DNA from 4 places in the Exiguobacterium sp. s39 genome. Region 1 is predicted to be linked to each of the others. Evidence: riboswitches for the same ligand, from Rfam matches in the RefSeq annotation. Region 1 holds a riboswitch; each other region holds the start of a gene.

Region 1 (8,123 bases):
CCGTTTGATCCGTATACCGTGTGTTTGTTTCTTGGAATAAGACTGTTGCCATGAGATGATTCCTCCTTTTAATGAATGGATTGACGGCATGATTGCAACGTCAACGTGTAATTGAATAAAAACTCGAAGGCTTCGAGGTGTTTCTTTGCTTCAAAGGCGGTCGGTGCCCAGACCGTGATCCCGTGATTGCGGATCAGGACGGCACCACTGTCTGCTGTGACATGCGGTGCAAAAGCAGCGGCAAGCGTCGGGATGTCCGCATGATTCGGAATGATCGGTACCGTGACCGTCGCATCCTCTTCCCAGTGTCCGAGTGCCTTGATGATTTCTTGACCGGAAAAGGTGATACTGCCTTGATCGCCATAGAGTTCCGAAATCACATTGTTCGCAATCGTATGGACATGTAGGGAACAACCGGCGTCCGTTCGATTGAACACTTCGACATGGAGTAATGTCTCGGCGGAAGGACGCCCGGATTGCTCACCGATCAATTGACCGGTCGCATCGACATGAACGAAGTCGTCAGGAGTCGTTTGCCGTTTATCTTTTCCGCTTGCTGTCACAAGGAATTCAACCGGGACACCGGATGTCCGGATGGCGAGATTGCCACTCGTACCAGGGAACCAATCGCGCGCCGCAAGCTCTTGTTTGATGGCGCGTAGCTCTTCATACCGTCGCATGAATGTCATGTTGTCACCTCCGCTCGTGTTAAATCATGAACGATATCGTGGAACGTCTCAAACGGTGTATAGGCGATATCATTCTCTTCACACAACGTGATCAGATAATCACGGGCATAGACACGATCCGCTTGTTTTGCGAGTTCGAAGTCCGTCACCGAGTCGCCGATGACGATGATGACGTCACCGTCTTTACGTAGTGTCCGGGCAACGGACGTTTTACAACAGCCGCACCCGTTCGTACAATGGGCATCGCAGGCGTTTGGCCAATCGATATGGACGAATGGACCACTGAAATCAGCGACGTTACAGTAAATCTGTTCTTGGTCGAGGAATGGCGCTAAGATTGGTTCGACGAAAAAGTCCATTCCACCGCTGACGATCGAAAAATCGATGCCTTGACGACGACTGTACTGCAGTAACTCCGAAAATCCGTCGCGAATGACGGCACGCTCCAACAAAAAGTCAAGATAGGCTGTTTTTCCGTCAGACGGCAGAAGTGCGAACATTTGCCCGACACCACTCTGAATCGATAACGTCCGGTCGAGTACACCGTGTTTCAACGGTTCGAAGTCACTCGCTGGCGCAAATGCCTGCATGAGTGCGATGATGTTATCCTGTGTCGTCACCGTCCCGTCGAAGTCACAAAGAATCCGTACGGTCATGACTTGATCCCCCAAGCGTCGAGGGCAATTCGTAATTCTTCATGACGCGATGCTGCCGTCGATAGGGATTCATTTGCGAGTGCCGCATCGAGTGCCTGACGGAAAGCAATGACGCCAGCCGCAGCACCTTGCGGATGACCATGTACGCCGCCACCGGCGTTGATGACGGAATCGATCCCGAAGTCCCGTACGAGTTGAGCGACGAGTCCAGGATGAATACCGGCTGAAGGAACCGGGAAGATCGATTTCGTCTGCCCGAGACGGGTCGCTTCGACCGCGATGCCACGAGCGACATCCTTTGGCAAAGCGACATTGCCGTAAGGAGACGGGAATAGCGTCAAGTCTGCTCCAGCAGCACGCGGTAATGTGCCGAGTAAGACAGGGGCTGCGACTCCGTGATTCGGGCTAGCGATCAACGCACCGCTATATGCCGGATGATTGAAGATCGGAACGTTGATTTCCGGATCACTTGCCAGTTCGCGTAAGACATCGAGTCCGTATGTGAAGGTATTCAGCAAGAAAGCAGTCGCTCCAGCATCAATCAATCGCTTGGCTTGATCCTTGAGCGTAAAGACGGGACCGCTGAGTGTGATCGCATATAACGCACGTTTACCGGTCCGGTGGAAGTGAGCATCGATGACCTCACGTCCGATTCGTGCCCGGTCAATCGTCGGTGTCAACGGATTGTCGTATAGGATCTCATCGTCTTTGACGAGGTCAATCCCACCAGCGAGTTGTCCTTCGAGTTGATCACGAAGGAACGATAAATCCCGTCCGATGACTCCTTTGAAGATGCTCATTAATAATGGGCGATCTTCGACACCAATCAAGGAGCGGACCCCTTCGATCCCGAATTTCGCACCTGGAAAGTCCGACGTAAATGTATCGGGTAATAGCAATTCTGTTAGTTTGATTTCACCGTCGAGTGAGAGTTTCCCGAAGACGGTCGTCAGAATCGCAGAAAAGTCGCGCGACACGTTATGTTCCGGATAACGAATCGTGATATATCCTTTGCCATCGCGCTCTTCGGTATGTACGACTTCCCCTTTGAACGAGGCGAGTTGTTGTTGTTCGAGATGATTCAGTTCCGTCCAAGAACCGACTGTCAGACCAAGCGCGAGTTGTTCAGCGCGTTGCTCGAGTCGATCACGGGCAGTCAATTGATAAGTAGCAGTGATATAAGCCATGTCTTTCCTCCTTCAACAAAAAAATGGTCTCTCGTCAGCGACAGGAGACCATGAATAATTCGAACGTGGACTCTTATCTGTCAGCTTAGTAGCTGCAAGAATTAGCACCGTGCCAAAAGGTCGGTTGCTGCGACATCGTAGGGCTTGTCCCTCCGTCTGCTCTTGATAAGAATTGGATGAAATTGTGAAATCTAATTGCAATTTTTACATGAGAATCGCCACTTGTCAAACTATTTTTAGAAAATTTATTTTTTTGAAAATACTCTTTCTATAGATGACTTAAAAATGATGTCCGTTTCTGCTTGATTTCGATTTGACAGCGAGGAAGTCGATTGCGTAAGATTCAAATCAATATCACACACGACAACTACATACGACTCTTATCGCGAGTTGGCAGAGGGAATTGGCCCGATGACGCCGCAGCAACCGACCACTGGGCACGGTGCTACATCCAACAGACGTTTCGTCTGAGAGATAAGAGGACGCAGTGACTTTTCTGCGCCTCTTTTCGATGACGAAAAGAGGCGCTTTTTCGTGTATCACATAGGGGGAAACTAAGATGACATATAAAGCATTCACAGAACAGGACGCGATTGACCGTGTTCGGACATTAGGACTGATCGGCGATGGAGCCGTCGAAGCAGAAGAGATTGGCGACGGGAACCTCAACCTCGTCTTTCGGATTCGAGAAGGCGAACATCGCTTGATTTTAAAACAAGCATTACCATATGCGAAGGTCGTCGGGGAGAGCTGGCCGTTATCGCTCGAACGAGCGTGGATCGAACAATCCGCACTCCGTGAATTCGCACGGCATGCCGTACCGTTCGTGCCACGTGTTTTTCATGCTAGTCATGAAGAGGCGTATACGGTCATGGAAGATCTTTCACATCTGACGATCGTTCGAAGCGGTTTACTCGCAGGTGAACAGTATCCGTTGCTTGCGGAACATATCGGTTCTTATCTCGCTCGGACGTTATTCCATACATCGGACTTTGCGCTTGGTCCGGTTGAAAAGAAACGTGTCGCCCGAACGTACTACAATCCAGACTTGTGCGACATCACGGAAAAATTAATCTTCACGGATCCGTTTCATGACGCGGAGACGAACGAGATTGAAGCCGGACTCGAAGAAGAGGTGGCACGTCTATGGGCAGACGATGAGTTAAAACGCGAAGTCGCAAAACTCGAAGCGCTCTTCATCACGAAAGGAGATGCATTGCTGCACGGCGATCTACATACAGGAAGCATCTTCGCCTCGGCGACGGAAACGAAAGTCATCGATCCAGAATTCGCCTTTTATGGTCCATTCGGATTCGATGTCGGACAGTTCATTGCGCATCTATTCTTCGCGGCATATCCGGATTACCCTACACGACGTGACGCCCGAATCAAGGATATCGATACGTTCTGGCTGACGTTCGCTTCAACGTTCCGTGCATTATGGGAACGGGAAGCCGTCGAACCGTTCCAGGCATCAGGACTCGTCGATGATGTACTGAGCACGATCTTGCAGGATGCCCTTGGCTTTGCCGGTTGCGAATTGATTCGGCGGACGATTGGTCTTGCACCGGTCGCTGATTTAGAATCAATCGATTCAACGACGGAACGCTTAGAGCGGAAACGTCACGCTCTTCGTCTAGGAGCGGCGTTAATCAAACGCCGTACAGAATGCCGGACATTCGATGATTTACGAAACTTTGACGTAACGGAGGAACTCAGCCGATGACTACATTCGTCCAAAGTATTCGTTACGAAGACCGTGTCTTGACGATTCTCGATCAGACACGTCTACCGCAAGAAGAGCACTATGAAGTCATTGCTGATCTCGCGCAAGCGGTTGAGGCGATTAAACAACTACGTGTCCGGGGCGCGCCTGCGATCAGCTTATTCGGTGGATTCGTGCTCGTTCAAGAAGCGTACCGCTTTGAAGCAGAGCTACCGGTCTACAAGCAAGCCTTGCTTGAGACATCGGCGACGTTACTCGCGACACGACCGACGGCCGTCAACTTGCGAAATGTCCTCGATCAATTGAATCCAATCATTCAAGACGGGACGTCGGTAGAAGAGATTCGCGAACGGTTGGAAAAACGGACGGTCGCCTTATACGACCAGGATGCGCAGACGTCACGTCAAATCGGGATTCATGCACTGGAATTGTTCCAGTCAGGCGACCGGATCCTAACGATTTGTAATGCTGGATCGATTGCGACCGCTGCTTATGGAACGGCACTTGCGCCGTTCTACATCGCAAAAGAACGCGGCATCGAATTATCCGTTTTTGCGAGTGAGACGCGACCGTTACTGCAGGGAGCACGATTGACGACATGGGAGCTGCAACGTGCCGGCATCGATGTCACGTTAATTACGGACAACATGGTCGCCCATACGCTGAAAGAAAAACAGATCGATGCGATCATCGTCGGTGCCGACCGCATTACACGAAACGGAGATACCGCGAATAAAATCGGGACGTTCCAATTGGCATTGCTCGCGCAAGCTTTTGGTATTCCGTTTTACGTCGCAGCACCGCTCTCGACGTTCGACTTCTCGCTCGTTTCCGGAGACGCGATCGAAATCGAAGAACGTGATCCGCAGGAAGTGACGACTGTCCAAGGTATTGCGACAGCACCGGAAGGCGTCGCTGTCTTCAACCCGGCGTTTGATGTCACACCACACACATTGATCACGGGCATCATTACCGAACTTGGTGTCATCACGCAACCGAATGAAGAAACGATTGAACAATTAACAGGGCTTCAACCCCTCGGATAAGGAGATATGTCATGAAAAAACTAGCTTACGCCGTCCTAGCACCGGCACTGTTACTAGCGGCTTGTGCGAATGGAGAAGCCACGACGACGAAGGTCGTCAAGGATGTACCAAAAGGGGTTCAATCGGACGTCAAGATCGCCGTCATCCGCAACCTAGCATCGGACGACCATACGAAACAATTCCTTGATGGCGCACGAAGTGAAGGCGAAGCGCTTGGCTTTAAAGTCAGCACGTTCATTTCGGAAGGTAACGACGTCAAGTTCAAGGAGCTTGTCGCGCAAGCGATTCAGCAAGATTATGACGGGCTCATCATCTCGCACGGTAAGGAAGACTACGCCTATGACATGATTAAACCAGCGGTCGACAAAGGGCTGAAGGTCGTGACGTTCGATACGGTCACGAAGAAAAAAGGAACGGCGTTAAAAGGTGTGACGGAAACGTTCCAAAACGATCATCAACTCGCGAAGCTATCGCTTGATGAAGTGACGAAGGTGACGGACAAAAAGCCAGTCCGTGTCATCAAACTTTGGTTCGGACCAGGTTTTGCCCCGCTCGATCGTCGTCAGGAAATCTATAAGACGTACGAAGCAGACGGTAAGATCAAAACGCTTGAGACGGTTGGACCGACAAATTTCCAAGATGTCCAAGGGGATATCGCAACGAAGATGAATGCGATTCTCGCGAAATATCCGAAAGGAAGCATTGATGCGGTTTGGGGAGCGTGGGACGAAGTCGCAAAAGGGGCTTACAAATCGCTCAAGGATAATAAACGTCAAGAAATCCCGCTAATCTCGATCGATGTCTCGAATCAGGATATCAACCTGATGCGTGAAAAAGGCAGTAACTGGGTCTCGACGAGTGCGGTGGATCCATTCTTGATTGGACAAACGGACATGCGATTACTGGCTAAGAAAATCGCTGGCGAGAAGACACCGGATAGCTTTGATCTCGACGCGAAACTCGTGGAGCAGAAGGCGTTGAAGCAGGATACGACGATGTACAATCTCGATACGATCATCAAAGGATGGAGTACATCGGACAAATTCAATGAACCGTGGATGGACCGGTTGCGTGACGTCCATAAAAAACAATGACGTCTACCAATCATCACTTGAAGATGACTGGGATTTCACTGGCGTTTCCAGGAGTGCAAGCCTTAAAACAAGTCTCGTTTGAAGTGAAATCCGGTGAAATCCACGCGCTTGTCGGTGCGAATGGTGCCGGTAAGTCGACGTTGATGAAAGTCTTATCCGGAGCGGAAACGGCGGACGAAGGAACGATCCGTCTCGACGGGAAGGAGTTGTCCATCACGTCACCGCTTGATGCGAAACAGATTGGAATCGACCTTGTCCAACAAGAGGTCGATGTGGCGCTTGTCCCGTATTTGACGGTCGCTGAGAATATCTGTCTCGATCTGTTGACGGACGGAACGATGACTGGCTTCGTATCCCAACGCCGTTACATACAGCGTGCCAAAGAAGCGTTAGCAACATTACAGGCGGATATTTCCGTCAAGACACGTGTCGAGGAGTTGCGGCTTGCTGAAAAGCAACTCGTATTGATTGCCCGCGCCCTCGTCCAAGAACGCCGTTTTTTGATTTTAGATGAACCAACGGCACCTCTCAGTCAGGCGGAAACAAGCCATCTCTTTTCGGTCGTACGTCGTTTAGCAGAACGGGGGCTTGGGATCATTTTCATTTCCCACCGTCTACAAGAATTGTATGACATTTGCGACTCCATCTCGGTCATGCGCGACGGTCAACTCATCTCGCGACATCTTTTGGCAGACATCACGAAGGAAGCTGTCGTTGAGCAGATGCTCGGGCGTAAGCTTACGTCTGTCGCGAAAACGTCACGGGTAAAAGCGACAAACGTACTGACGGTCGAGAGTGCCACGAATGCGGACGTCCACGATATCTCCTTGACGGTTCAAGCAGGTGAAGTCGTTGGTATCGCGGGTCTTGTCGGTGCCGGTAAAACGGAATTATGCAAAGCATTGTTCGGTGATCGTCCTTTTCAGGAAGGGGAGGTTCGGATAGGTGGAAAAGCCCATCGCCTTCGCAATCCACAAGCTGCGATTCAAGCGGGGATCGGTCTCGTTCCAGAAGAACGACGAAAAGAAGGGATCCTCGTTGCCGATTCTGTCGCAGAAAATCTAACAGCAGCGGCAGCTCATGATTTCGTCAACCGCTGGGGGCTGATGGATCGTCGCAAAGAAGCAAATCAGGCATCGCAATGGGTCAAGGAGCTGGGCATTAAAGTGGCAGACGTGAAACAGGAAGTAGGTCAACTATCCGGTGGGAATCAACAAAAAGTCGCCATCGGAAAATGGTTACTGACCGATGTTTCTGTACTCGTCTTGGACGAACCGACAAAAGGTGTCGACGTCGGAGCCAAACAAGATATCTATCGTCTGATTGACGGACTCGCGCAACAACAAAAAGGGATCCTTTACGCGACGAGTGAATGGGATGAACTTTTGACCGTCACGGACCGAATCTACGTCATGTTCGATGGACGGATCGTCCATGAAACGAAGACGGCGGACACATCAGAAGAAACCTTGTTGTGGTATGCGACAGGAGGAGGGCAACGATGAATGAGGTAGTATCAAAACAAACGAACCGAGGGAAGGGTTTACGTCCTGTCCTCGGATTCTTGAACGACTGGGGGATCGTCCTCGCGATCCTTGCCCTCGTCCTGTTTTTTGCGACGACGGCTCCAACATTCCTACAAGGGACGAATTTGATTAATATTTTACGAAGTATCTCCATCGTGACGATTATCGCGATCGGCTTGACCGTTTCTTTGACGGTCAA
Region 2 (8,123 bases), on a different contig from region 1:
GAGTGCTTTGTTCGGAAGTACGTAATCTTGGAACTTCTTGATTTCAAGTTTGTAACCTTTTGCTTCGTATTCTTTTTTAACGTGCTCAAGAATCTCAGCGTGCGGTACGTTTGATGCACCAACGACGAGTGTCTTGTCGTCGCTACCTGATCCTGATGATTTTTCGCCACATGCAGCAAGGCTGATTGCTAAAACGGATACAGCGGCAGTACCTACGAATTTTTTCCAAACTTTCATGAATGATTCCTCCAATATGATTAAGTTTTGAATTAACGTTTATCGATTGCGCGGATCAGCAAGTCACCGATGATTTGGATGACGAAGACGATCGCTAAAATTAAGAGTGTCGCAATGACGATGACATCGTTTTGAGAACGCTGGAATCCTTCGATGAAGGCCATGTCCCCAAGTCCACCTCCACCGACTACTCCGGCCATTGCCGTATAACCGACAAGTGAGACGAGTGTGACCGTGATACCAGAAACGATGGCAGGCAACGCTTCCGGGATTAAGACTTTATAGATGATTTGGAACTTCGTCGCCCCCATCGATTCAGCTGCCTCGATGACACCTTTATCGACTTCGCGTAACGCGAGTTCAACCATCCGACCGTAAAATGGTGCAGCACCGAAAATCAGTGCCGGTAATGCTGCCGTTGGTCCGAGGAACGAACCGACGATCGCTGTCGTAAATGGAATCAATAAGATCAGTAAGATGATGAACGGAATCGAACGGAAGACGTTGACGATCAAGCTCAACACTGAATAGAACGCCCGATTCTTGAACAATAACTCTTCGTTTGTCGCATACAATAGTAAACCAATGATCAAACCGAGAACGAATGTCGAAACCCCAGCGATTGCCGTCATATAGACGGTACTGCCTGTCGCTTCCCACACCATGTCCCAATCTAGGTTGTCAAAGAATGAAATCATCGGTGATCCACCTCCACTTCAACATCACTGGCTTGAAGCTTCGTGATGACCGCTTGTGTTGCTTCTGTTTCCCCGATCAACTGAATGAACAGTGTACCGAGTGCCCCTTCCTGTGATTGACCGACGTTTCCGCCGATGATGTTGAACAGGACCGGTGAATCCTTCATGACTTCCGCGAGGATCGGGCTTTCCGCTGTCGATCCGACGAACGTCAACTGAACGATTTTTCCGGTTGGGTACCGTTCGCGTAGTTTCGCGAACGTCAACTCGTTTTCCGAAGGCGACGTCAATTGTTTGACGAACTCCTTCGTCATCGCTTGCTTCGGATGACGGAAGACTTCTGCGACCGGTCCTTGCTCGACGATTTTACCGGCTTCCATGACGGCGACCCGGTGACAGATTTTTTGAATGACGTGCATCTCGTGTGTGATCAAGACGATCGTCAGTTTCAGTTTTTCATTGATGTCGACGAGTAACTCAAGGATTGAATCCGTCGTCTTCGGATCGAGTGCACTTGTTGCCTCGTCACATAAGAGAACGTCCGGGTTCGATGCCAGTGCCCGAGCGATACCGACACGTTGTTTTTGACCACCCGATAATTGTGACGGATAGGCTTTTTCGCGTCCGTCCAAACCAACGAGTTGGATCAGTTCCGCGACCCGTTCCTTGCGGTGTGCTTTCGGGAAGCCACCGAGCTCGAGTGGGAACATGATGTTCTCTTCAACCGTCCGTGACCATAGTAAGTTGAAGTGCTGAAAGACCATCGAGACATTCTTGCGGACGCCTCGTAATTCTTTTGGTTTCAGTGATGTCATCTCAACACCATCGATTTGGATCGAACCACTAGTTGGTGCTTCGAGCATATTCAGCAATCGGATCAGGGTCGATTTCCCTGCTCCGGAATAACCGATTATTCCAAAAATTTCACCGCGCTCGATTGTCAGATCGACATTCGCGACGGCTTCGACCGCTCCGCGCTTTGAGCGATAAATCTTTCCTACGTCTTGTAAACGAATCACAACTGTCCCTCCTAAAATAAAAAAAGTGCGCGCGTTTTAGAGCAAACGCGCGCACTTTTCAGTACACAAAACCATTTGCTCTCATCTCCCAGACTTTTGTCTGCTGGAATTAGCACCACTTCGGATTAGATCCGCGGTTGCCGGGTTTCATCGGGCCAGTCCCTCCACCACTCTCGATAAGAGTTTCGGTATTAAGTTTGTAGAATATATTCTGAATATTAGCAGGGGTTATTTTTGTTGTCAAACAGTTTTTTCAGAAACTTTTTCGAGGAACGTGAAAGCACGTGTTAAGTCTTCTTTCAAATCTTCTGCGTCTTCAAGTCCAACTGAAATCCGAACGAGACCGTCTGTGATGCCGAGTTCTGCCCGACGTTCTGCTGGGATTGACGCATGCGTCATCCGTGCCGGCACCGAAATCAGACTCTCGACGGCACCAAGACTCTCAGCGAGTGTGAAGAAGTGTGTCGCCTCGACGAGTTTTTCTGCGTTCGCTGCTGAACCGACATCAAAGCTGATCATCCCACCAAATCCAGTCGCTTGTTTCGCTTGGATGTCGTGACCAGGATGCGATGCAAGTCCTGGGTAGAAGATGTTCGAGACGATGTCTTTCGCTTGTAGGAACGCAACGAGATCATGTGCTGTCTCTTCGATCGCATCCATTCGGATACCGAGTGTACGAAGACCACGGACGAGCAAGAAGCTGTCTTGCGGTCCAAGCACGCCGCCTGTCGAGTTTTGGATGAAGTGCAGCTCTTCGCCGAGCGCATCATCTTTGACGACGACAAGTCCAGCGACGACGTCCGAGTGTCCGCCGATGTATTTCGTCGCACTGTGCAAGACGATATCTGCACCGAGTGCGAGTGGTTGTTGATGATACGGTGTCGCGAACGTGTTGTCGACGACGAGTTTAAGATCGTGACGTTTGGCAATCGTTGCAATCGCTGCGATATCCGTAACTTTCAACAACGGGTTCGTCGGTGTTTCGACGTAGACGATCTTCGTGTTGTCCTGGATCGCTGCTTCCGTCGCCGCAAGGTCCGTCGTATCGACGAATGTCACTTCGATGTTGAACTTCGGTAAGACGCGTTGCATCAAGCGGAACGTACCACCGTAGACGTCATCCGTCATGACGATGTGGTCGCCAGACTCAAGCAAGTGGAAGACGGCATGGATCGCTGCCATCCCAGAACCGAAGGCAAAACCACGTGCGCCACCCTCGAGATCCGCAATCAATCGTTCGATGCTCGTCCGTGTAGGGTTCGCTGTCCGTGAATATTCATATCCGTCCTTGAGTTGACCGATTTTATCCTGCTTGTATGTGCTTGTTTGATAGATCGGAGGTGTGACGGCTCCTGTTGCCCGGTCGACACCTGTTCCTCCATGAATCAATGCTGTCTTCTTACGCATGAGTTTCGTCCACCTTTTCAAAGATTTGTTGGCTCAAGTAGCGTTCGGCACTGTCTGCGAAGACGGTGACGATCGTACTGCCGGGGTGACGCTTTGCGATATCAAGCGCAGCAACAAGCGCTGCACCTGCTGAACTACCAACGAGTAATCCTTCGCGAGCAGCGAGTGTATGAACTGCGTCAAATGCATCACGGTCAGAAATCGTATGAATCTCGTCGACGAGTTCACGCGGAACGAGACTTGGCCATTTTGCTGTACCGATACCTTCTGTCTTATGCGGACCGGCTGGACCACCATTTAAGACGGAGCCTTCCGGTTCGACGATTGCTGCTTTTGTACCGAGACGTTGTTTTAAGAAGTCCGCTGTTCCGGCGAACGTACCACCTGAACCACAACCGGCAACGAACCAGTCGATGTGCGGCAAGTCCGCAATCAGCTCAGGACCGAGTGTCCGCTGATACGTGACTGGGTTCTCTTCGTTTTCGAATTGTAACGGAACGTAACTGTTCGGAATTTCCTGACCGAGTTCTTTTGCCCGGTCGATAGCCCCTTGCATATCGAGTTCAGTCGGCGTGTTGACGACGGTTGCGCCGAGTGCCCGCATCAACGTCTGTTTTTCCTGACTGAATTTTTCCGGAACGACACAGATGACTTTGAGATCGTATTTCTTAGCGGCGAGCGCCAAGCCGATGCCGGTATTCCCGGCTGTCGGCTCGATGATCGTACCGCCTGGTGTCACATGTCCGTTTTCGATTGCTGCATCAACGAGTTGAATGCCAAGGCGGTCTTTGACGCTGCCCCCAGGGTTCATCCATTCGAGCTTCGCCAAAATGCGCGTACCAGCAGGCAAATCGAATGAAGTGATCTCGTAGAGTGGTGTGTTTCCGACGAGGTCGCGGACGTTGTTCGCGATCATCCGAAGACGATGTCCCATTCATCACGACCGGCAAGCATTTTCTCGGCATAGTGCTTCGCTCCTTTGAGGTCATGTGCGCTCGCAAATCCACATTGGACTTCGTTTTGCGCTGGAATCTCTTCTGCTGCGAGGACGTCTTTCAACGTCTTCTCAACGAGTTCGCTCATTTTTTCGACCGAGTCGAAATTCATCATCGCCATGTAGAAACCTGTTTGGCATCCCATCGGCGAGACATCGATGACATCATCCGAGTAGTTACGGATGTTTTCAGCAAGTAAGTGCTCGAGTGTGTGCATCGCACGCATCGGCATTTGCTCAACGTTTGGTTGCGTAAAACGGATATCGTATTTGACGACTTGGTCGACTTTACCTTCTTTATAACCCGCGACGCGGATATAAGGTGCTTTGACTTTCGTATGATCCAGGTTAAAGCTTTCGACGTTCATTTTTTGAAGTGCCATGATTTATTCCCCCATTTTCTCGGCTTCTACGAGCCAGACGAAGTGATTGTATTGTATAAATTTAACAGTGAATCCCCGTGCTGTAAACAATTCTTCCATAACTGGAATCAACGGGTAGAACTCGCGTTCGAGATCTTCCGCTAACGCGTCGAACCCTTGAGCACGTGCTTCACGAATCGTTTGCAGGCGTGCCTCTTCTGAGACGAACATCGTATCCGCGTAGACGATTTTTCCGTCTGCCGGTAAATGTGATGCCATCAGTTCGATTGCTTCTCCCTTTTCCTCATCTGTTAGATGATGAAACGCATACGTCGAAACAAAACTGCGTGCTTCCTTCGCCTCGAACGAGAGGAAGTGACCGTCCTGTACATCAAGCGATGGAATCTTTTCCGTCAGGATTGCCCGCATCTCCGGACTTGGTTCGACGGCGAGTACGGCGTCGTGACGTGCCAGAAGACGTTGTGTCAGGTTCCCTGTGCCTGCTCCGAATTCAATGACCGGCGACTGCGCTTTATCCGCTACTGTATCCAAAATCTCATCGTATCGACGAAAAACCTCTTTATACTCCGGATCATGTCCGGTTACTGTCTCGTCATACGTTGATGCCCATTCTGTGAAAACATCCATAAAACGTACTGTCATGCCTTGTCGTCCTCCATCTCACCAGTTAATTCCGAGTAATCGGATATGAATTAAAGTAATTTTCCTTATTCGCATTGTAGCAAGGAGATTCTATCCTGGCAAGCGACCGGCTCGAAAAACTTCCAGAAAACAAAAAAAAGGCGTTGCCGGCGAACCGACAACACGAATAATGTGGTTAGAAATGCTACGAAGGAAAACCCAGCTCCATTCGGAATTGTTCGCTCTTCCGCGTGGAGGACGGCGCCTGTTCGACATGATCGCCAGCTTACGTTCACTTCCTGATCGGTCCTTTCGATCCACCACCCGTTCATTGCACCGCTTCGTCTTTGGGGGACGACTTAAGGGGAAACAATACACCGGCTTAGGATGGGAGAAAGGGTTCAGGACTTGAATCGTATTGAACGATCATCTCTGCTAGACTTCCTATAATGCATTTCTAGAAGTTGTTATGAATATACCATTCATATTTCTGCGTTGTCAACGGATTATTGTAAATATTCCGACAATTTAACAAAAAGAAAAATCCAATCGGACTTTTCTTACCGTTCTTGACAGAAAGCAAAGACGTTTTGAACGGACTGGAAGGCATAAAGTCGCTCTACGACTTGATTTTCTTCAATTCGCAACAACGCAGGAACACTCATGACACGGGCTTCTTCTAAGAAATCCGGAATGAAATTCCCGTTCGCCTTCTGAATCGATTGACCTGATTCCGTCGCTTCAACGATATCGAGCATACGTTCCGCAATGGCGCATGTCCCGCACATCGGTGCATAGACATACAATAGCCCGTTTTCTGGGACGGTCGTGACCTCTTGCATGACGGTCGCTCCTTTCTTCGTGGTATCTGTCGTCAGTATACAAAAAAAAGAGAGCGGACGAAACGCAAGCGCCTCGTTCACTCTCTTTTCGTTAAGTATTACTCGTTGATCATCGATTTGTACGCCGCAGCGTCCATCAATGCCTCGACTTGTGAAGCATCTTCGATTTCGATGTCAACCATCCAAGCGCCTTCGAATGGTGACTCGTTGACGAGTTCTGGGGAATCCGAAAGGTTTTCGTTGATGGCAACGACTTTACCAGAGATCGGTGCGTATAACTCCGAGACTGTCTTGACCGACTCGACTGAACCGAATGGCTCGTTTGCTGAGATCGTATCTCCGACTTCAGGCAATTCGACGAAGACGATATCCCCGAGTTCGTGTTGCGCGAAATCCGTGATTCCGATGCGCGCCTTGTTTCCTGATACTTCGACCCATTCATGTTCTTCCGAATAGCGTAAGTTGTCTTTTACTTGACTCATTTCCGATTCCCCCTGTGGACTAATTTGGACTAACGTGTTCAGTATACCAAAATCGACTCTGAACTTAATACCATTTTCCTTGATACATTTCTTCCTTGAAGCCGATCGTGACGTCTTTTCCGTCTGTAACGATTGGACGCTTCAACAACATGCCGTCACTTGCGAGCAACTTGTATTGCTCGTCTTCCGATAGCTCTGGAAGTTTGTCCTTGATCCCTTGCGAACGGTATGATTGACCGCTCGTGTTGAAGAATTTCTTCAACGGCTCTCCACTCTTTTGATGAAGTTCCTGGATCGTCGTTGCAGATGGTGTCTCCTCGACGATGTGTTTGTAATCCACTTCGACACCGTGCTGTTCGAGTGCTTTTTTTGCTTTGACGCACGTACTACATTTCGGATAGCCGTACATCGTGACTGTTTTTGTCATGTTCCTCACCTCACCTTCAAGAGTAGCAGATGGATCACTTCTGCTTCAAGCGTGCGAGCGCCCCGTCAATCTGATCTTGATGATGGGCGTCATGGGCAACGAACGATTCGACGAAGCCTTGCGGTCGAAAATCCTCATAGGTTGCTTCAAATTGCTCGTCAGACAGACGATCGAGGTGATTGACGATATCACGCCGGACACTGATCGCTTTCTTCAACAAAGCAAGCGGATCGATATGATGCGCATATTCGACCGCCAGTCGATTGAACTGATCAAAATCCGTCTCGACGAGCGTCAACGGTTCATCCGGTAACTTCGAGATGGCATGATCGTAATAAAACCGGTCCCATAAATACAGATGACTGACGCACTCAAGGACGGTCCACTTATTAAGCGCAAGCGGCAGATCCCATTCTTCCGGCGACAAACGTTCAAGGGATTGATAGTAGGCAATCGCAAATTGCAGTTCAACCAATTCTTGGCGCATCTCGTTTTCCTCCTCCAACCAAAAACTTCGCCTTTACAGAGATTTTCCCTGCAAAGGCGAAGCGGTAAACCTGACTTAGACCGTATATTTGTTTGACTCGATGAGACGTTTTGCGATGTCGCGTTTCGTACCGATGACGTTGATTGGCTGGTAACGGCTGAATTTTTTCAGCGCCGAGAGCAACATCCGGAGTTCGTCGCCGCTTGCTGCCGCGTAGAGTGTCTCTTTCGCGTCACGCTCGACAGCTTCGAACGCTTGTTGTGCGAAGACTTCCGTGTAACGGACTTTCAGTTCGCTCTTCTCGATTCCTTTGTCGGCAATCGCTTTGTCCGTCCGGACGATTGCTGACTCCAGCGCATAGATCGCACTCATGATGTCGGCTGTATTCGCTAAAATCTCTTGCTCGCCTTGGAGTTTGTCCTGGTATTTCTGGACCGCTGTTCCGGCAGTCAACAAGAAGATCTTCTTCATCATCGCGAGTAAGTGGCGTTCGCGATCAAGTGGTGCTGTTCCGATTTCTGTCGGC
Region 3 (8,123 bases), on a different contig from region 1:
AGCGAGGATTTTCGCCCCCGTGATCAATGCTTCATCTCCAGCTTCTGAACGAGCCGCTTCTTTGAATGCTTCCGTATGCGCGACGAGATCGTCCGGACCAATCTTGATATACGGATGGATCGTCGGAATGACTTGACTGATGTTACCGGCATCCGTCGAACCAAGACCCGGTCGTTCATCTAAGTAGACCTTTTCACCAAGCGCCTCTGCTTCTTCTTGGAACAGACGGTCGAACGTCCGGTTGAAGACGAGGTTATCGACTTCATTTTGGAAGGCGATGACATCGAGCGTCGCCCCAGTCGCGAGTGCCGCGCCTTGGGCGACGGCTTTGACTTTTTCCGTGACGGCATTTAATCGTTCCCGTGTCGTTGCCCGGATGAAGAAACGTGCTTTTGCGTATTCCGGGATGATGTTCGGCGCATCGCCTCCATGCGTGATGATCCCGTGGATCCGGACATCGTCTGGTAACTGCTGACGTAACGCATTGATTCCATTGAAGAGTTGAATGACAGCGTCGAGGGCGTTGATGCCTTCTTCCGGTGACGCCGCTGCGTGTGCCGGACGACCCGTAAAGGCAAAGTCGAGCGGATCGACCGCAAGGGAAGAACCCGTGATCCGTGTTTGACCCGACGGATGGACCATCAAGGCTGCATCGATCCCTTCCAGCAACTGATGTTTGACGAAACTGCCTTTCGCACTACCGTTCGGTCCACCTTCCTCGGCCGGCGTTCCAAGCACGACGACACTCCCGCCGACTTCATCGAGTACTTTACTGAGCGCGATCGCCGCTGCGACGCTCGTCGTGCCGATGATATTATGACCGCACGCGTGACCAATACCCGGCAACGCATCGTATTCAGCAAGAAAGGCAATCGTTGCGCCTGGTCGGTCGCTCGATTTCTTCGCGAAGAACGCGGTATCGTGCCCCGCGACGCCGAGTTCTACTGTAAAACCTTCCGCTGTTAGACGCTCCGCATGGAGCCGCGAAGCAAAGAATTCCTCGTTCCCGATTTCCGGCGTTGCATGAATCCGATGACTTGTCTCAAGATACGATTCCCGTTTTTGTTCGATGTCCTGTTCAATCGTCTCTACCCATGTCGTGCGTACTGGTGTCGTCATACTATCCACTCTCCTTTTGAAATTATTCGCCGATATCGCTCAGTGGAACGAACGTCGGGATCGTACTGCCTTTATATTCTTTTTTGATGAAGGCCGCGACATCTTTTTGTTGATACAGCGATGCGATTTTTTTCAGTTCTTTTTTGTTCTTGTCTTCCGTCCGTGTCGCGATGATGTTGATGTATGGTTGTGCTGTCTCGTTCTCATGGACGATCGAGTCCTTGATCGGGTTGAAGCCAGCGTCAACGGCAATGCCATTGTTGATGATTGATGCCGCGACGTCCGGTAAGACGCGTGGCGTTTGCCCGGCGATGATCGGAACGATTTTCAGCTTTTTCGGATTCTCGACGATCTTATCGACCGAACCGTTGCCATCGAAGTCGTCCGGTAGCTTGATCAGACCTGCTTCTTGCAGTAACAAGAGGGCACGTCCCATGTTCGTCGCTTCGTTTGGAACAGCGATTTTTCCGCCATTTGGAATGTCTTTGACGTCCTTGTATTTATCCGAGTAGATCCCCATCGGTGCGATGACAGTCGTCGCAATCGGCGATAGCTTCAAGTTATGTTCTTTCTTGAAAGCGTTGAAGTAGGAAATCGTCTGGAAAGCATTGGCGTCGATCTCACCCTCAGCCAGTGCCATGTTCGGCTGGACATAATCGGAGAACTTGACGAGTTCGATTTTGATGCCTTCCTTCTCTGCTTTTTTCGCGACATAATCCCAAACTTGTGTGTCTGAACCGCTGACACCGAGCTTGATCGTCTTTTCGTCTTCTCCTGATGCTGCGCACCCGGCAAATAAAATCGTCGTGAGTGTTGCTCCAATTGCTACTGCTTTTTTCATGGCTGAATCGCTCCCTTGATTAATGTCTTCTAATTTTTCGTGCGACGATGTTGCCTGTCGTCTGTAAGCCTTGGACTAAGATGACGAGAATCCCGACCGTGATGATCATGACTTTCGTGTCGAATCGTTGATAACCATAGGTGATCGCTAAGTCACCGAGACCACCGCCTCCAATCGCACCTGCCATCGCTGACGCCCCGATCAAGCCGACCGTCGCGATCGTTAAGTTCAGGATGAGTGAACCGAGTGCTTCCGGTAGGAGGAAGCGGAAAATCGTTTGAAACGGTGTTGCGCCCATCGCTTCTGCTGCTTCAAGAACGCCTTTATCGACTTCGAGTAAAGAACTCTCGATCAGACGCGCCATGTACGGTGCAGCGTAAAAGACGAGCGGGACGATTGCGGCTTCGGTTCCGATCGACGTCTGGACGATCAACCGTGTCAACGGGATGATCGCGACGAGTAAGATGATGAACGGAATCGAGCGGAAAATATTGACGATACTGTTGAAGAACGTGAACAGCGGGACATTTTCAAGCAATGCGCCTTTTCGCGTGACTACAAGCAGGATCCCGAGTGGTAAACCGATCAATGTCGAGAATAAGAGCGAAACGGATACCATCGTCATCGTCTGTAAAAATGCTGTCCAGATATCACTGTAGTTAACTAGCATGGGCAAGTACCTCCTCGACCGTCACCTGTGCCTGATCGATGTAGTGTAACGCTCGTTTTACTTCAGCCGGCTCACCGATCAGTTCAACGAGCAGAGTGCCAAACGGTGTCTCCTGCAACTCCGTGATGCTACCGTGCAAGATGTTGACATCGACGTCAAAGCGTTTCGCGACTTGTGACAAGAGCGGCTGCCCGGTGTGATGTCCGAGGAAATGAATCTTATAGATCGGATTCGCATTCCGGGACTCGATCAACTGGCGAATCGATGCTGGAATCTCGTCGTGCATGACGGAGCGAACGAAGTTTTTCGCTGTCTCGGTCTTTGGATTCGAAAAGACGTCGAAGACCGTTCCTGACTCGATCAACTTTCCAGCTTCGATGACGGCGACCCGGTCACAAATTTCACGAATGACGCCCATCTCGTGGGTGATCAAGAGAATCGTGATCCCGTACTCCGCATTGATACGTTTTAATAACTGGAGAATATGATGGGTCGTTTGGGGATCGAGTGCTGACGTCGCTTCGTCACATAAGAGGACGGAAGGTTGCGTCGCGAGTGCCCGGGCGATACCAACGCGCTGTTTCTGCCCACCCGACAATTGATCCGGATAATGATCCGCCTTGTCAGCGAGATCGACGAATTCGAGTAACTCCGTCACCCGGCGGCGAATTTCGTCTTTCTTGACGCCTGCGAGAACGAGTGGTTTCGCGACATTCGTAAAGACCGTGTTCGCATTCAATAGATTGAAGTGCTGAAAAATCATCCCGATCCGTTGTTTTGCATGGCGCAATTTTTTTGGAGACAGTTGCGTTAAATCTTCTCCATCGACCGTCACCGTTCCTGACGTCGGTCGTTCTAATAGATTGACACAGCGGAGCAGTGAACTTTTTCCGGCACCGCTAAAGCCGATGACACCAAAGATTTCGCCTTTTTCGATCGTCAGGTCGACACCGTCGAGCGCTGCGATCGTCTGATCTTTCGTGACGTACGTTTTTTTGACTTGATGAAATGCGATCATTCCGTTTTCCCCCTTCATTCAACAAAAAAGGTCCCTTCTTGAGAAACAAGAAGAGACCTGGATCCGCACAGTGGCAGAATCCACTCCACTCATCTCTCAGACATCTGTCTGATGGAATTGGCACAGTGCTCATAATGAGTCTGTTGCCGAGGTTTCGTAGGGCCAGTCCCTCCACCTCTCTGGATAAGTATTGCGGTATGAAATTCGTATGTGTGTTGTTGCGTTGTTGCTTATGTCGTAAAACTAATTTTTACATTACGGGTCGAAACTTTAAAAGTCAACCAACTTTGCAAAAATAATCCATTTGTCGCATATCGATGGATGAACAAGTTATGAGTTAGCTTACTCAACGGATCATGATTCGTCAAGAAAGATTTGACAAGTCATTTTTGGTCGTGCTACCATCGTTTCAATGATTATTCCGACAATTCCAATATGATATTTATCAAGAGTGAACGAGAGACCTGGCTCTATGACTTCACGGCAACCTGCAATCTGTAAGGTGCTCCGACCAGCAAAGCGCGGCTTTGGATGATACGGTGAAAAACTCGTGGGCGTCCAAGCAGTGACGTCGACGAGTTTTTTTCATGAATGGAGGAAAAATAGTAATGATGAACTATCCTGTATTGACTGGTGCTGAAGCGTTTTATTTTCAAGGGGGATCGATCGGCATTCTAATCTGTCATGGTTTTAATGCCACTCCGCAAAGTGTCCGCGACGTCGGTGAAGCATTCGCTGCTGAAGGTTTTACCGTCTATGCCCCGCGCTTACGTGGACATGGAACGAACGTCCGCGAGTTTGAACAATCGACTGCTCGATGTTGGAAGCAAAGCCTGAAAGACGGCTATGAACGTTTACAAGAAACATGCGATCAAGTCTTCGTCATCGGTCAATCGATGGGTGCGACGCTTGCACTGTCACTCGCCGCTGACGGCATTCCGTTCGCCGGCATCATTACGATCAATGCCGCACTCTCCGTTCCATCCTATGAAGCACTTTCGTTCGAGGACGGTCCAGAGTATTTACCAGAAGGCGCACCGGACATCAAACGGTCTGCTTTCGAAATCATCTATGACCTCGTTCCAAGTCGTTGTGCGTTCGAACTCGTCCGTCTGATGGATGAGACGAAAGGACGCCTCGGATCGATCCTTCTGCCGACATTAATTCTCTACTCGGCGACCGATCACGTCGTTCCGCCGTCGAGCTCGGATTATCTGCATCAGCACATCGGAACGAATGATAAACGAAGCTACTGTTTACTGAACTCGTACCACGTCGCGACCCTCGATCATGATCAGGATTTGATCGTTCGTGAGACGATCCGTTTTATCGAACGCTCAAGCCGGTTCTCACAGGAAACGGGATAATAAAAAAACAGCTATTCACTTAGAAGCGAATAGCTGTTACATCAAAGGACGACCGCGACCGGTTCGTCTTTTTTAATTTTCTTGGTGCTGCACCGATTGGAGCGGCTTCGGTTTTCCAGGCACCTCATGGCAATGGCGGCACCGTGGCTCATACGATTCTGAAGCGCCGACTAGAATGATCGGATCATCGTAGTTCGCTGGTTTTCCATCAATCAACCGTTGTGTTCGGGAAGCCGGATCACCACATGAAAGACAGATGGCTTGCAGCTTCGTCACGAATTCTGCGCGCGCCAGTAATTCCGGCATCTTGCCGAATGGCTCTGCCCGGAAATCTTGATCAAGACCCGCACAAATGACACGTTTTCCGTCTTGTGCGAGTGCTTCGATGACTTGTACGATCTCATCATCAAAGAATTGAACTTCATCGATTCCAACGATTTGTGTTTCCTCCGCTACTGCTGCGTAGAGATCACGACTCGTCGCCATCGGAATCGCCACGACGGAGTTGCCGATATGAGAGACGACATGCTCTTCATGGTACCGGTCGTCGATTGCCGGCTTGAATACTTGAACGGGCAGTTTGCCGTACTGCGCCCGTCTGACACGACGAATCAACTCTTCCGATTTCCCGGAAAACATACTGCCACAAATTACTTCGATCCAGCCGTACTGATTTATTACATGCATCATCGTCCGACACCGTCCTCTAAAAATAGTCACTTTAACGAGTATAGCCCGAAACGGTATCGAGAAAAAGGGTTGACTTCCGGAAATCAAAATTCATTTTTTCTTTACCTAGAATTTTTGTCCTTTCATTCCAACCGTCCCCTATTTCCTGTACACTGAAGAAGAAGACTCTCACGAAAGAAGGTGTCCCCGATTCATCATCTCTTACATGACATCCTGCACCAATATGGTGCCCTTGGTCTCTCCGTCCTTCTCGCAGGTGGTATCGTGGGATTGCCGGTTCCTGATGAGACCCTGCTCGTCCTGTCCGGTTTTTGGATGCATCAAGGCAATCTACCACTCGTCGGTACGATTCTCGCCGCTTACGCCGGCAGTTGTATCGGGATGACGATCAGCTATTTACTCGGATTAAAACTCGGTATGCCACTATTACACCGCGTCGGACCGAAAATGCGTATCTCAGAAAAACATATTCTTTCCGCTGAAGCCGGATTTCGTCGTTACGGGAAATCGGTCTTGATCATCGGTTACTACATACCTGGTCTCCGCCAACTCTCCGCCTTTTTTGCAGGTGTCTCGAAAATGCCGTTTCGCGTGTTTGCGAGTTATGCGTATACAGGTGCGTTGATTTGGATCAGCGTGTTCTTAGGCGCCGGCTACTTCGTCGGTCGTCATCTCTCGTTCCACAAAGTCATGGACTATATCTTGGCACATCCGGAAGTCATGCCGTATTTAATCGGGATTGCCGGTGGAATCGCCTTCTCCTTCGTCTTGAAGACGTATCTCGCGTATCGTTCACAATTCAGTCTATACAAAAACAGCCTGCTTCCATAATGGAGGCAGGCTGTTTTTTTAAGAACCAACAAGTGATTACTTGCGGCCGTATTTTTTGTTGAAGCGATCGACACGACCATCTGCCGCATTGAACTTTTGACGACCTGTGTAGAATGGGTGCGAGTCTGAAGACACATCCACACGGATGAGTGGGTACTCGTTACCATCTTCCCAAGTGATCGTTTCGTTCGAAGAACGAGTAGAACCGCTTAAGAATTTGTACTCAGTCGTTGAATCCATAAATACTACTTTGTTGTAGTTAGGGTGAATTCCTTGTTTCATGGTTGATTTCTCTCCTTCCGCCCTGGTTCATTTGCTGAGCCAGAGTAAGTTACCTTCCTATACTAAACGATTTTTTTACGCGTCGCAATAGTTATTTTTCCGTCGTCGTTTCCTTCTTGACGGTACGCGGTTTAGCCGGTGCGCGTCGGACCGTCTTCTTCTTTTCTTTCTCGAGTTCAACGAAAAATTCTTCATTATTTTTCGTATCGCGAATCTTACGCAGGAACGTATCGACGAACTCGTTCGACTCATTCATCGTCCGGCGAATCGTCCAAAGCGCATCGAGTTGCTCTTTCGGAAGCAACAGTTCTTCCTTCCGTGTACCGGACTTCCGAATGTCGATCGCTGGGAAGATCCGACGCTCTGACAGCTTACGATCAAGATGCAACTCCATGTTGCCCGTCCCTTTGAATTCCTCATAGATGACGTCATCCATGCGCGATCCTGTCTCAACGAGAGCTGTCGCAAGAATCGTCAAACTACCACCGTGTTCGATGTTTCGCGCTGCCCCAAAGAATCGTTTTGGCTTATGGAACGCAGCCGGGTCGATCCCCCCTGAGAGCGTCCGACCGCTTTGCGGTACCGTTAAGTTATAGGCCCGTGTTAGACGTGTGATCGAATCCATCAAGATGACGACATCCTTCTTGTGTTCGACGAGTCGCATCGCCCGCTCGAGGACAAGCTCAGAAATCCGGACGTGGTTGTCTGGTGTTTCGTCAAACGTCGAGCTGACAACGTCTGCTCCCGGAACCGAGCGCTCAATATCTGTTACTTCCTCAGGTCGCTCATCAATCAAGAGAATGATCAGTTCGACATCCGGATGATTCTCCTGAATCGAATTTGCGATTTCTTTGAGGAGTGATGTCTTCCCTGCTTTTGGTGGTGCGACGATCAAACCACGTTGACCAAACCCAACCGGTGCGATCATATCCATGACACGAACGGATAGATGGCGTGGTTCTGTCTCAAGTCGCATTAGACGATCCGGATAGATCGGTGTCAGTGCCGGGAAGAATAGACGGTTACGGGCTGTATCCGGTGCTTCACCGTTGACGGCTTCCACGCTAAGTAATCCTTGGAACCGTTCGTTTTCCTTCGGCGGACGGACTTTACCTGTGACGACATCACCATTACGTAGATTAAAGCGTCGGATTTGAGATGCTGCGATATAAATATCTTCAGAGGATTGGGAATAATTGATAGGACGAAGGAAGCCAAAGCCACCATCGTTTTGCATTTGTGGATTGCCAGGGATGACTTCGAGTACCCCTTCGAGGAAATAAAGACCAGTCGATTCAGCCTGTG
Region 4 (8,123 bases), on a different contig from region 1:
GACGGCAATAAGGTCAAAGCAACGCTTGCGATTCCAAAAGACGTCGAAGCGAAGAAAAAGGGCTTCTACGGTACTGCATCGAATGCGTTGCGAACAACAGATGAGAAACTGATGCTTCGGTTGATGAACTGGGAACGGGCCGACTATAAGTTGAATCCGTTAGCACCGTACACGGCACTGAAGCCGGTCACACGTGGTCACAGCGAAAACATGGCGAAGAATAATTTCTTCTCGCATACGGATCCACAAGGGCGTGACCCGTTCGATCGAATGGAACAAGGTGGTATTAAGTTCATGGGAGCCGGTGAGAATCTCTCAATGGGCTATCCGAACGTGTTTGCTGCGCATTGGGGCTTGATGAACTCGAAAGGACACCGCGATAACATCCTTCAAAAGAGCTTCAAGCAGGCGGATGTCGGTGTAGCATTCCGAGATAATTCACCGTACTTCACGATTAATTTCCGAACACCTTAAATAGAAGAATAGAGGACGATATCGCTCGATGTCGTCCTCTTTTTCGTAGGGCGGTTTGTACTATACTACAGGCAGGGGGTGGAGCAGTTGAAAATACATCAATTGACGGTTGAAGATGCAACTCGTTACAAAGCATTGCGGTTAGAAGCCTTACGAAACCATCCGGAAGCATTCGGTTCTGATTACGAAGCAGAAAAAGATCGACCCATCGAACGGTACGCAACTCGTCTTGAAAGCGAACAGTCGATGACGTTCGGTGCGTTTCATGAAAATGAACTCGTCGGTGTCGTCACGATCGTCAACTTAGAGCCGTTCAAGATGCGACATCGAGCGAATCTATTTGCGATGTACGTCGCGCCAAGCGCCCGAAAGCAACAGGTCGGACGACAACTCGTACAAGAGGCATTACGTACATTAAAGCAGCATCCTGTGATTGAGCAAGTCCATCTCTCGGTCGTCCGGACGAATGAAGCTGCTAAAGCGTTGTATCGATCACTTGGTTTTGAATCATACGCGATTGAACCGCGGGCGCTGAAAATCGATGATACCTATCATGATGAAGAACTGATGTGGTATCGGTTCTAACACAAAACGACCGGAATTCAAAGAGAGGTGATCTCGTTGAATTCCGGTCGTTTTTTACATCAGTTTGCCCATTCAGGTTTACTGAAGCCCTTGAATGATTTTTCGATGACTGTATTGAAAGCGTCCGATTCGACGGCTGCTTTTAAGTCTTTTGCGACTTGTTTGTCCGCATCTTTCGTTTGGACAGCGACGAGGTTACGGTATTGTTCGTCCATCGTCTCAAGCGCTAACGCATCAAGTAAGTCGAATTTCGCAGCAAGTGCGAAGTTCCCTGGAACGGCTGAAATGTCGACACTTTCGACGGCGCGTGGCAATTGAGCCGCCTCGAGTGGTTTAATGACGAGTTTCTTCGGATTCTTGACGATATCTTTCTCTGAAACGGTTAGTGGATCGACATCCGGCTTCAGTTCAATCCAGCCTTGTTCCGCAAGTAAGTTCAGTGCTCGTGCTTGGTTCGTCGGATCATTCGGCGTCGCGACTTCAGCACCTGTCTTGACGTCGTCAAGTGTCTTCGCTGTCTTGCTGTATAGTCCCATCGGTGCTGTTGGAACCGTGATGAGTCCTTTTAAATCGAGGTTCTTTTCTTTAGAAAACGTCTTGAGATAGATCGAGTGTTGGAACAAGTTGGCGTCGATGTTCCCGCTACCGAGGGCGATATTCGGTTGGATGTAATCGCTGAACTCGACGATTTCGACTTTATAGCCTTTCTTTTCGAGTTGCGGCTGGATCGCTTGTTTGACCATGTCGCTATACGGACCACTCGTCGCACCAATCTTGATCGTCTTGTCTTTTTCATCAGCACTGCTGTCTCCACATCCCGCGAGGACTCCTGCACCAAGTAAGGCTGTTGCTAAAAAGGCATATCGTTTTTTCATGATTCCACTCTCCCTTTGTATGTATGATTAGCGTTTATCTGTTTTTCGCGCCAGTTGATTGCCAAGTGCTTGAATACTTTGAACGATGACGATGAGCACGACGATCGTCACGATCATGATGAGATTATCGTAGCGATAGTAACCGAAACGGATCGCGAGGTCACCGACACCACCGCCGCCGACGATACCAGCCATCGCTGAGAAGCCGATTAAGCTGATCGTCGTTAATGTGATGCCCTGAATGATGCCAGGGAGTGCTTCCGGTAAGAGGACACTGACGATGATCCGCAAGGGTTTCGCCCCACATGCTTCTGCTGCTTCAATCAAACCAGGAGGAATCTCGCGGAGTGATGTTTCGACAAGGCGCGCGAGAAACGGAATCGCTGCGACACTAAGGCTGACGGACGCTGCCGTCGGACCGATCGTATTGTCGAGTAAGAACTTCGTTAATGGAATGAGGGCAACCAGCAAGATGATGAACGGTAGCGACCGGACGATGTTGACGACGAAGTCAAGAACACGGCGGACGGCAAGGTTTTGAAAAAATAATCCCCGGTCGGTGACGAACAAGAGAATTCCGAGCGGAATCCCGACGACCAATGCGAAAGCAAGTGAAATACCAACCATCCATGCTGTCTCGCCGAGTGCCTTCAAGAGCTCCGGTAACATCGTTTGAATACGATCAAGCCACATCCTGAATCACCTCGAGTGCGTGAAGTTCCGTCGCGAGCCAGTCAAGGGCAGGAGCGATTTGATCGGATGATCCCGTCAAGCTGACAATCAGGACACCGAAGGCGACGTCTTGAATGTAGTCGACCTTGCCGTGCAAGATGCTGACTGAGATATCGTAACGGCGGATCGCTTCTGATAACGTACTTTCACCGGTCTTCTCGCCTGTGAACTGCAAGCGGATGATCTTACCTGGGGTTGCCTGTAAGATGCGTTCCGGCAATTCGATTTGTAATGCCGTATCGACATAATGTTGCGTCACCGGATGCTTAGCTTGACTGAACAAGTCATAGGTTGAGGCGACTTCGACGACTTCACCTTGCGACATGACCGCGACGCGATGGCAAATCTGTTTGACGACATCAATCTCATGCGTGATGAGGACGATCGTCAATCCGAGTCGTTCATTCAAATCCTTCAGCAGTTCAAGAATCTGTAGTGTCGTAACGGGATCAAGAGCGGATGTCGCTTCATCACATAACAAGACGGTCGGATTGTTTGCGAGTGCCCGGGCAATCCCGACGCGCTGTTTCTGCCCACCGCTTAATTGACTCGGGAAGTTCGTCTCAAATCCTTCAAGTCCGACGAGCGAGACGAGTTCGCGAATTCGCTCCGGGAAATCTGCACGTTTGACGCCAGCGGCCTTGAGTGCAAAAGCGATGTTATCCGCGACGTTGCGTGACTGGATCAATTGGAAATGCTGAAAGATCATTCCTGTCCGCAAGCGAAGTTGACGTAAATCTGCTTTTGACATCCCGCCGAGCGAGACACCGTCGACCTTGACGGTTCCTTGTGTTGGATGCTCGAGCCCGTTGATCAGGCGAAGCAACGTACTTTTACCGGCACCAGACTCACCGATGATTCCGAAGATTTCTCCTTTTTGGATCGTCAAATCGACATCCCGTAATGCAAAAATCGGGGTCCGGTCTCGAACGAACCGTTTTGTAATGTGTTTGAATTCAATCATCCGCTCATCTCCTCATACAAAAAAAGTCGCTTTTTCCTAGTAGCAGAGCAACCAGAAAAAAGCGACGAAAGTGTAAGATTTCGTAACTTATCTCTCAGAATGAAAATCATTCTGTAGGATGTGGCACCGTTCCTTACAGGTGGTTGCCGGACGTCGTTGGGCCTAATCCCTCGGTCGCTCTCGATAAGTAGTTATGCTGTTGGGATTTACTTTAACGGAAATGATTCCCATCTGTCAAATGTTTTTTCAGAATTATTCCGCAACAGGTGTCCGGAACAGGTTGAGCGTTCCAATTCGATCGACGGCTTCTTCGAGACGTTCGACGTCAGCAATCAAGCTAATCCGGACGTAGCCTTCACCGTATTCGCCGAAGAATGATCCAGGGGTCACGGCGACGTGTGCTTCGTCAAGCAGGTGATCGGTGAAGCTTTGGGACGTGTAACCTTCTGGAACAGGAAGCCAGACGAAGAAGGAACCGCCCGGGCGTGGTCCACTCCAACCGATCGCATCGAGTTTTGCGAACAACGCATCGCGTCGCGTTTCATACAAGCTACTTAACTCGCGGACGCACGTTTGGTCACTCGTGAGGGCAACGGTCGCCGCATGCTGAATCGGTGTGAAGGCACTGACGTAGAGATGTTCTTGGTATGTTTCGATGCTTGAGATGACGGACGGATTTCCGATCGCGAAGGCAATCCGGAAGCCGGACATGTTGAAGCGTTTTGAGAGTGAGAATAGCTCGATCCCGACGTCTTTTGCCCCTTCCGTCTGCAGGAAGCTTCGCGTCGGACCATCGAAACTGATGCCGCCGTATGCTAAGTCATGGACGACACAGATATCATGGGCATCGGCGAAAGCGACTGTCTGTTCGAATGCTTCTGCCGTCGCGGTCGCACCCGTCGGATTACTCGGGTAGTTGAGGAACAACATCCGGGCACGCTCGACGTCCGTCGTATCAAGTAAGTCGTAATCGGGTAAGAAGCCGTTTTTCTCGAGCAACGGAAGCGTGATCGGGTAAGCGCCAGCGAGTGCGGCACCAGACAGGTAATCCGGGTATCCTGGATCCGGAACGATGACTCCTTCTCCAGGGTTGACGATCGTCTGCGGTAAAGCGACGATTCCGGCTTTACTGCCGAGCAGAATCGCGACTTCCGTTGCTGGATCGATTGTGACACCGAACTCAGTCGCGTAAAAGCTAGCGACGGCTTGTTTTAGAAAATCATGTCCACGAAACGGTGGATATTGAAGGTTCGTTGGCTCGTCGATGGCTTGTTTTAAGGCATCGAGGATATGTACAGGCGTCGTCTGGTCGGGTGTTCCTTGACCAAGTGTGATGACATCGTGTCCGGCAGCTTTTACAGCACCGATTCGGTTTGCGAGCTCAGCGAAGACGGGAGCAGGAAGCCGATCAATGGCGATGGATGGAGCGAAATGTTTCATGGATGAATGCCTCCTTCGTGGTATTGTCGTCAAGGATAACGAATATTCAGTCAAAAGAAAAGAACTTTTTCGAAATTCAAAAAAATTGTCGGATAAACAGGTACAGATAAGTGGAGCGGGAATAAAGAGTAGGGAGAGGAGTGGGAAGATGAAGCGAGCTAACTGGAAAGAGGCAGTCGTCTATCAAGTCTACTGGCGTAGCTTTAAGGATTCGAACGGAGATGGGATCGGTGATTTGCGAGGTGTCATCGACAAGCTCGATTACATCGCTTCACTTGGTGTCGATGTCGTTTGGTTGAATCCGTGTTATCGTTCCCCGGACGTCGATAACGGCTATGATATTGCCGATTATTACGAGATCATGGAAAAAGCGGGAACGATGGGGGATCTCCAGGAGTTGATCATGTCCGCTCATGCCCGTGGATTGAAGGTCATTCTCGATTTAGTCGTGAACCATACGAGTGACCAGCATGACTGGTTCCGTCAGTCGCGGGAGCGGATCAACGATAAGGATGACTGGTATATCTGGCAGGATGGCACGAAAGAGACGCCTCCGAACAACTGGCGCTCGTACTTTGCGCCAAGCCCATGGACGTGGAGTGAAGAGCGCGGGCAGTATTATTTTCATTCCTTCGCAAAAGAACAGCCCGACTTAAACTGGGAGCACCCAGCTGTGAGGCAAGCGATCTACGATATGATGAACTGGTGGATCGCTCAAGGGATCGACGGCTTCCGGATGGATGTCATCAACTTGATCAAAAAACGGTCGTTCGAGGATGTCGCCAATCCGTTTGATCTATCGTACCTTGGAAATCAGCCCGGCGTACATGACTTCTTGCAGGAGATGCATGCGAACGTCCTTGCGGGGAAAGAGTTATTCACAGTCGGTGAGATTCCGTTCGTTGGTCCAGAAGACGGGCTGTTATATGTCAGTGAAGATCGAGAAGAACTTCGGACGCTGTTTCACTTCGAGATCGCGGACGATATGGAGGCGATGGATCTTTTACGGTTCAAGGAAATTCAGAAACGCTGGTACGATGTCTTATACCCACTAGGCGTCAATTCACAGTTTCTCAACAACCATGATCATACACGACAAGTGACGCGCTTCGGCAGTGAACGATACCGCGTCGAGAGCGCAAAACTACTCGGTTTGATGTTGCATACGTTACCGGGCATTCCATACGTGTATCAAGGAGAAGAGATCGGGATGACGGGGATTCGCTTCTCGGATCCGTCGCTCTATCAAGACGTCGCCTTTCGAAATCGATACGCGGAGCGCGTCGCTGGCGGAGAGGACCCGGAGGTCGTACTCTCATCGATGCAGTTACTCGCCCGTGATAACTCCCGCACACCGATGCAGTGGGACGGTACACATGCAGCTGGCTTTACGAGTGGGAAACCATGGTTAGCCGTCAACCCGAATTATAAGGACATCAATGTTGCGCAGGCAGAAGCCGATCCATCGTCCGTGCTTGCTTTTTACAAGTCGCTGATTCAGATGCGAAAGCAACATCCGATCATGGTTTACGGCACGTACCGAGACTTAGCACTCCATGATCCGTATCTCTATATTTATGAACGGGAACTAGAGGGAGAGGTCTGGCGGATCGTCCTCAACGTACATGATGAACCGATGCAGACCGCCCTCATTTTACCGCATGAAAAATTGTTCGTATCAAGCTATCCGGATAGCCCGGATATCTTGCGTCCCTACGAAGCACGCGTCTATCGTTATTCTGTTGCAGAACAGAATTGAACCACTGGACGAAAAAATGGGGTTGACTCAAAAAAAGAATGACGCGTCTTTTCACGCCCTTTCCTCAGGCGAGACACAAGCCAGTTTTCCTGCTTCATTCAAGTAGGAAAACGGGTCTTGTTTGTCTCTGACAGCGCATAAATGCGCTTATTCCTGTAGGAGTGGCGTGCGACGCGTCATTCTTTTTGTTATGAGATAAGGGTGGCAGGTTTTCATTCTGCCACCCTTATCTTTGGAAAGACTGACTTATGATACAGTCCCGTTTTAAGTGTGTGATTTGAATAGAGATGATTTTTTCGTCTGTAAGACCTGAGAGAATCGATCGACAGCTTGGCGCATCTCGTAACTCGGTCCGAGAATGAGGGGACCGTGTCCGACGGCAAGAATATCTGGAGATAGTTCCGTCAGTTGATCAGCCGAGCGAAGGGCGACGTCCGGATCCCATGTTGCGAGTGCGGGGAACGGGAATTGCCAACGGACATCACCGGAGACGGCAAGTCCCCCTTGTGTCTGAAAAGCATCCCCAGCGATCAACGTCCGGCTTCCTTCATGCCAAAGCGAGATCGAACCAGGTGTATGACCGGGTGAGGCGATGACACTGAGACTTCCGACTTGTTGACCACTCTCGAGCAATCGATCCGGTCGTGTTTTGATGTTTTTCGGAATACCCCCTTTTAAGGGTGTCGTTTCGCCTTCTCGTAGCGTCTCATCCCCGCTGAGCAATGCAGCATCTCGGTAACTGATACAGACTTGAGCGAGAGGGAAGGCGTTCGCAAGGAAGTCCAGTGAGCCGACATGATCGGCGTGCGCATGAGTCAGAATGATCGCACCGAGTGGTTTCTCTTGCTTTCGAATATAGTGATAGAGCGCCTTTGCGTTGATTCCGAGTCCAGCATCAATCAATGTTAAACTGTCTGCTTCTTCAAACAGGTAGCAGTTGACCGGGAAAAAGGATGGGGTCGTCTGCAATTGGTGTAAACGTTCGATTGTCGTGACACGCATCGGCTTCACTCCTTCAAAAAATGAATAGTCTTCTTCTTTAGTATCGTCTGTTTTTGAATAGGCGTCTAGACGAATTGTGTGGAAAAAGAGGCATCACCTCTAAAAAGATGATCCCTCCTCTACGAATCATTCAAATGTTACAGCGAAGACGGCACCGGCGTGTGGCGCATCATCTCCGTTTGCAGCCGTCGTGACGAGCAATCGATCTTCATAGAAAATCGGGCACGTCGGATTTGCGACCGGGAAGTCGACATGAGCGAGTTTTTTACCAGTCGTAAGATTCCAACGGGTG

The links. Region 1 has a riboswitch for S-adenosylmethionine ahead of KNQ11_RS13030 (2,3-diketo-5-methylthiopentyl-1-phosphate enolase). Riboswitches for the same ligand answer to the same signal wherever they lie in the genome.
Region 2: it holds a riboswitch for S-adenosylmethionine, as region 1 does, so the genes downstream of both, KNQ11_RS09220 (methionine ABC transporter ATP-binding protein) here and KNQ11_RS13030 (2,3-diketo-5-methylthiopentyl-1-phosphate enolase) in region 1, are expected to answer to the same signal.
Region 3: it holds a riboswitch for S-adenosylmethionine, as region 1 does, so the genes downstream of both, KNQ11_RS11080 (methionine ABC transporter ATP-binding protein) here and KNQ11_RS13030 (2,3-diketo-5-methylthiopentyl-1-phosphate enolase) in region 1, are expected to answer to the same signal.
Region 4: it holds a riboswitch for S-adenosylmethionine, as region 1 does, so the genes downstream of both, KNQ11_RS10205 (methionine ABC transporter ATP-binding protein) here and KNQ11_RS13030 (2,3-diketo-5-methylthiopentyl-1-phosphate enolase) in region 1, are expected to answer to the same signal.

What each region holds. Positions count from the first base shown of each region.
Region 1 is NZ_JACSNA010000002.1:299,319-307,441, forward strand. It holds gene KNQ11_RS13015 (1,2-dihydroxy-3-keto-5-methylthiopentene dioxygenase) at 1-52, opposite strand, end outside; gene KNQ11_RS13020 (methylthioribulose 1-phosphate dehydratase) at 69-689, opposite strand; gene KNQ11_RS13025 (2-hydroxy-3-keto-5-methylthiopentenyl-1-phosphate phosphatase) at 686-1,345, opposite strand; gene KNQ11_RS13030 (2,3-diketo-5-methylthiopentyl-1-phosphate enolase) at 1,342-2,532, opposite strand; SAM riboswitch class I at 2,603-2,704, opposite strand; SAM riboswitch class I at 2,910-3,013, shown strand; gene mtnK (S-methyl-5-thioribose kinase) at 3,092-4,258, shown strand; gene mtnA (S-methyl-5-thioribose-1-phosphate isomerase) at 4,255-5,304, shown strand; gene KNQ11_RS13045 (sugar ABC transporter substrate-binding protein) at 5,316-6,398, shown strand; gene KNQ11_RS13050 (sugar ABC transporter ATP-binding protein) at 6,395-7,903, shown strand; gene KNQ11_RS13055 (ABC transporter permease) at 7,900-8,123, shown strand, end outside.
Region 2 is NZ_JACSNA010000001.1:1,761,151-1,769,273, forward strand. It holds gene KNQ11_RS09210 (MetQ/NlpA family ABC transporter substrate-binding protein) at 1-237, opposite strand, end outside; gene KNQ11_RS09215 (methionine ABC transporter permease) at 270-935, opposite strand; gene KNQ11_RS09220 (methionine ABC transporter ATP-binding protein) at 932-1,954, opposite strand; SAM riboswitch class I at 2,033-2,137, opposite strand; gene KNQ11_RS09225 (bifunctional cystathionine gamma-lyase/homocysteine desulfhydrase) at 2,195-3,361, opposite strand; gene KNQ11_RS09230 (PLP-dependent cysteine synthase family protein) at 3,354-4,277, opposite strand; gene KNQ11_RS09235 (S-ribosylhomocysteine lyase) at 4,274-4,738, opposite strand; gene KNQ11_RS09240 (class I SAM-dependent methyltransferase) at 4,742-5,380, opposite strand; gene KNQ11_RS09245 (thioredoxin family protein) at 5,920-6,201, opposite strand; gene gcvH (glycine cleavage system protein GcvH) at 6,300-6,683, opposite strand; gene KNQ11_RS09255 (arsenate reductase family protein) at 6,748-7,110, opposite strand; gene KNQ11_RS09260 (DinB family protein) at 7,145-7,597, opposite strand; gene KNQ11_RS09265 (acyl-CoA dehydrogenase family protein) at 7,673-8,123, opposite strand, start outside.
Region 3 is NZ_JACSNA010000001.1:2,143,151-2,151,273, forward strand. It holds gene KNQ11_RS11065 (M20 family metallopeptidase) at 1-1,119, opposite strand, end outside; gene KNQ11_RS11070 (MetQ/NlpA family ABC transporter substrate-binding protein) at 1,142-1,960, opposite strand; gene KNQ11_RS11075 (methionine ABC transporter permease) at 1,980-2,630, opposite strand; gene KNQ11_RS11080 (methionine ABC transporter ATP-binding protein) at 2,620-3,648, opposite strand; SAM riboswitch class I at 3,735-3,838, opposite strand; SAM riboswitch class I at 4,088-4,189, shown strand; gene KNQ11_RS11085 (alpha/beta hydrolase) at 4,257-5,015, shown strand; gene KNQ11_RS11090 (thymidine kinase) at 5,088-5,702, opposite strand; gene KNQ11_RS11095 (DedA family protein) at 5,886-6,536, shown strand; gene KNQ11_RS11100 (type B 50S ribosomal protein L31) at 6,573-6,818, opposite strand; gene rho (transcription termination factor Rho) at 6,910-8,123, opposite strand, start outside.
Region 4 is NZ_JACSNA010000001.1:1,951,430-1,959,552, reverse strand. It holds gene KNQ11_RS10225 (CAP domain-containing protein) at 1-474, shown strand, start outside; gene KNQ11_RS10220 (GNAT family N-acetyltransferase) at 562-1,059, shown strand; gene KNQ11_RS10215 (MetQ/NlpA family ABC transporter substrate-binding protein) at 1,119-1,934, opposite strand; gene KNQ11_RS10210 (methionine ABC transporter permease) at 1,962-2,627, opposite strand; gene KNQ11_RS10205 (methionine ABC transporter ATP-binding protein) at 2,617-3,630, opposite strand; SAM riboswitch class I at 3,715-3,820, opposite strand; gene KNQ11_RS10200 (aminotransferase class I/II-fold pyridoxal phosphate-dependent enzyme) at 3,883-5,070, opposite strand; gene KNQ11_RS10195 (alpha-glucosidase) at 5,219-6,829, shown strand; gene KNQ11_RS10190 (MBL fold metallo-hydrolase) at 7,094-7,831, opposite strand; gene KNQ11_RS10185 (SMP-30/gluconolactonase/LRE family protein) at 7,958-8,123, opposite strand, start outside.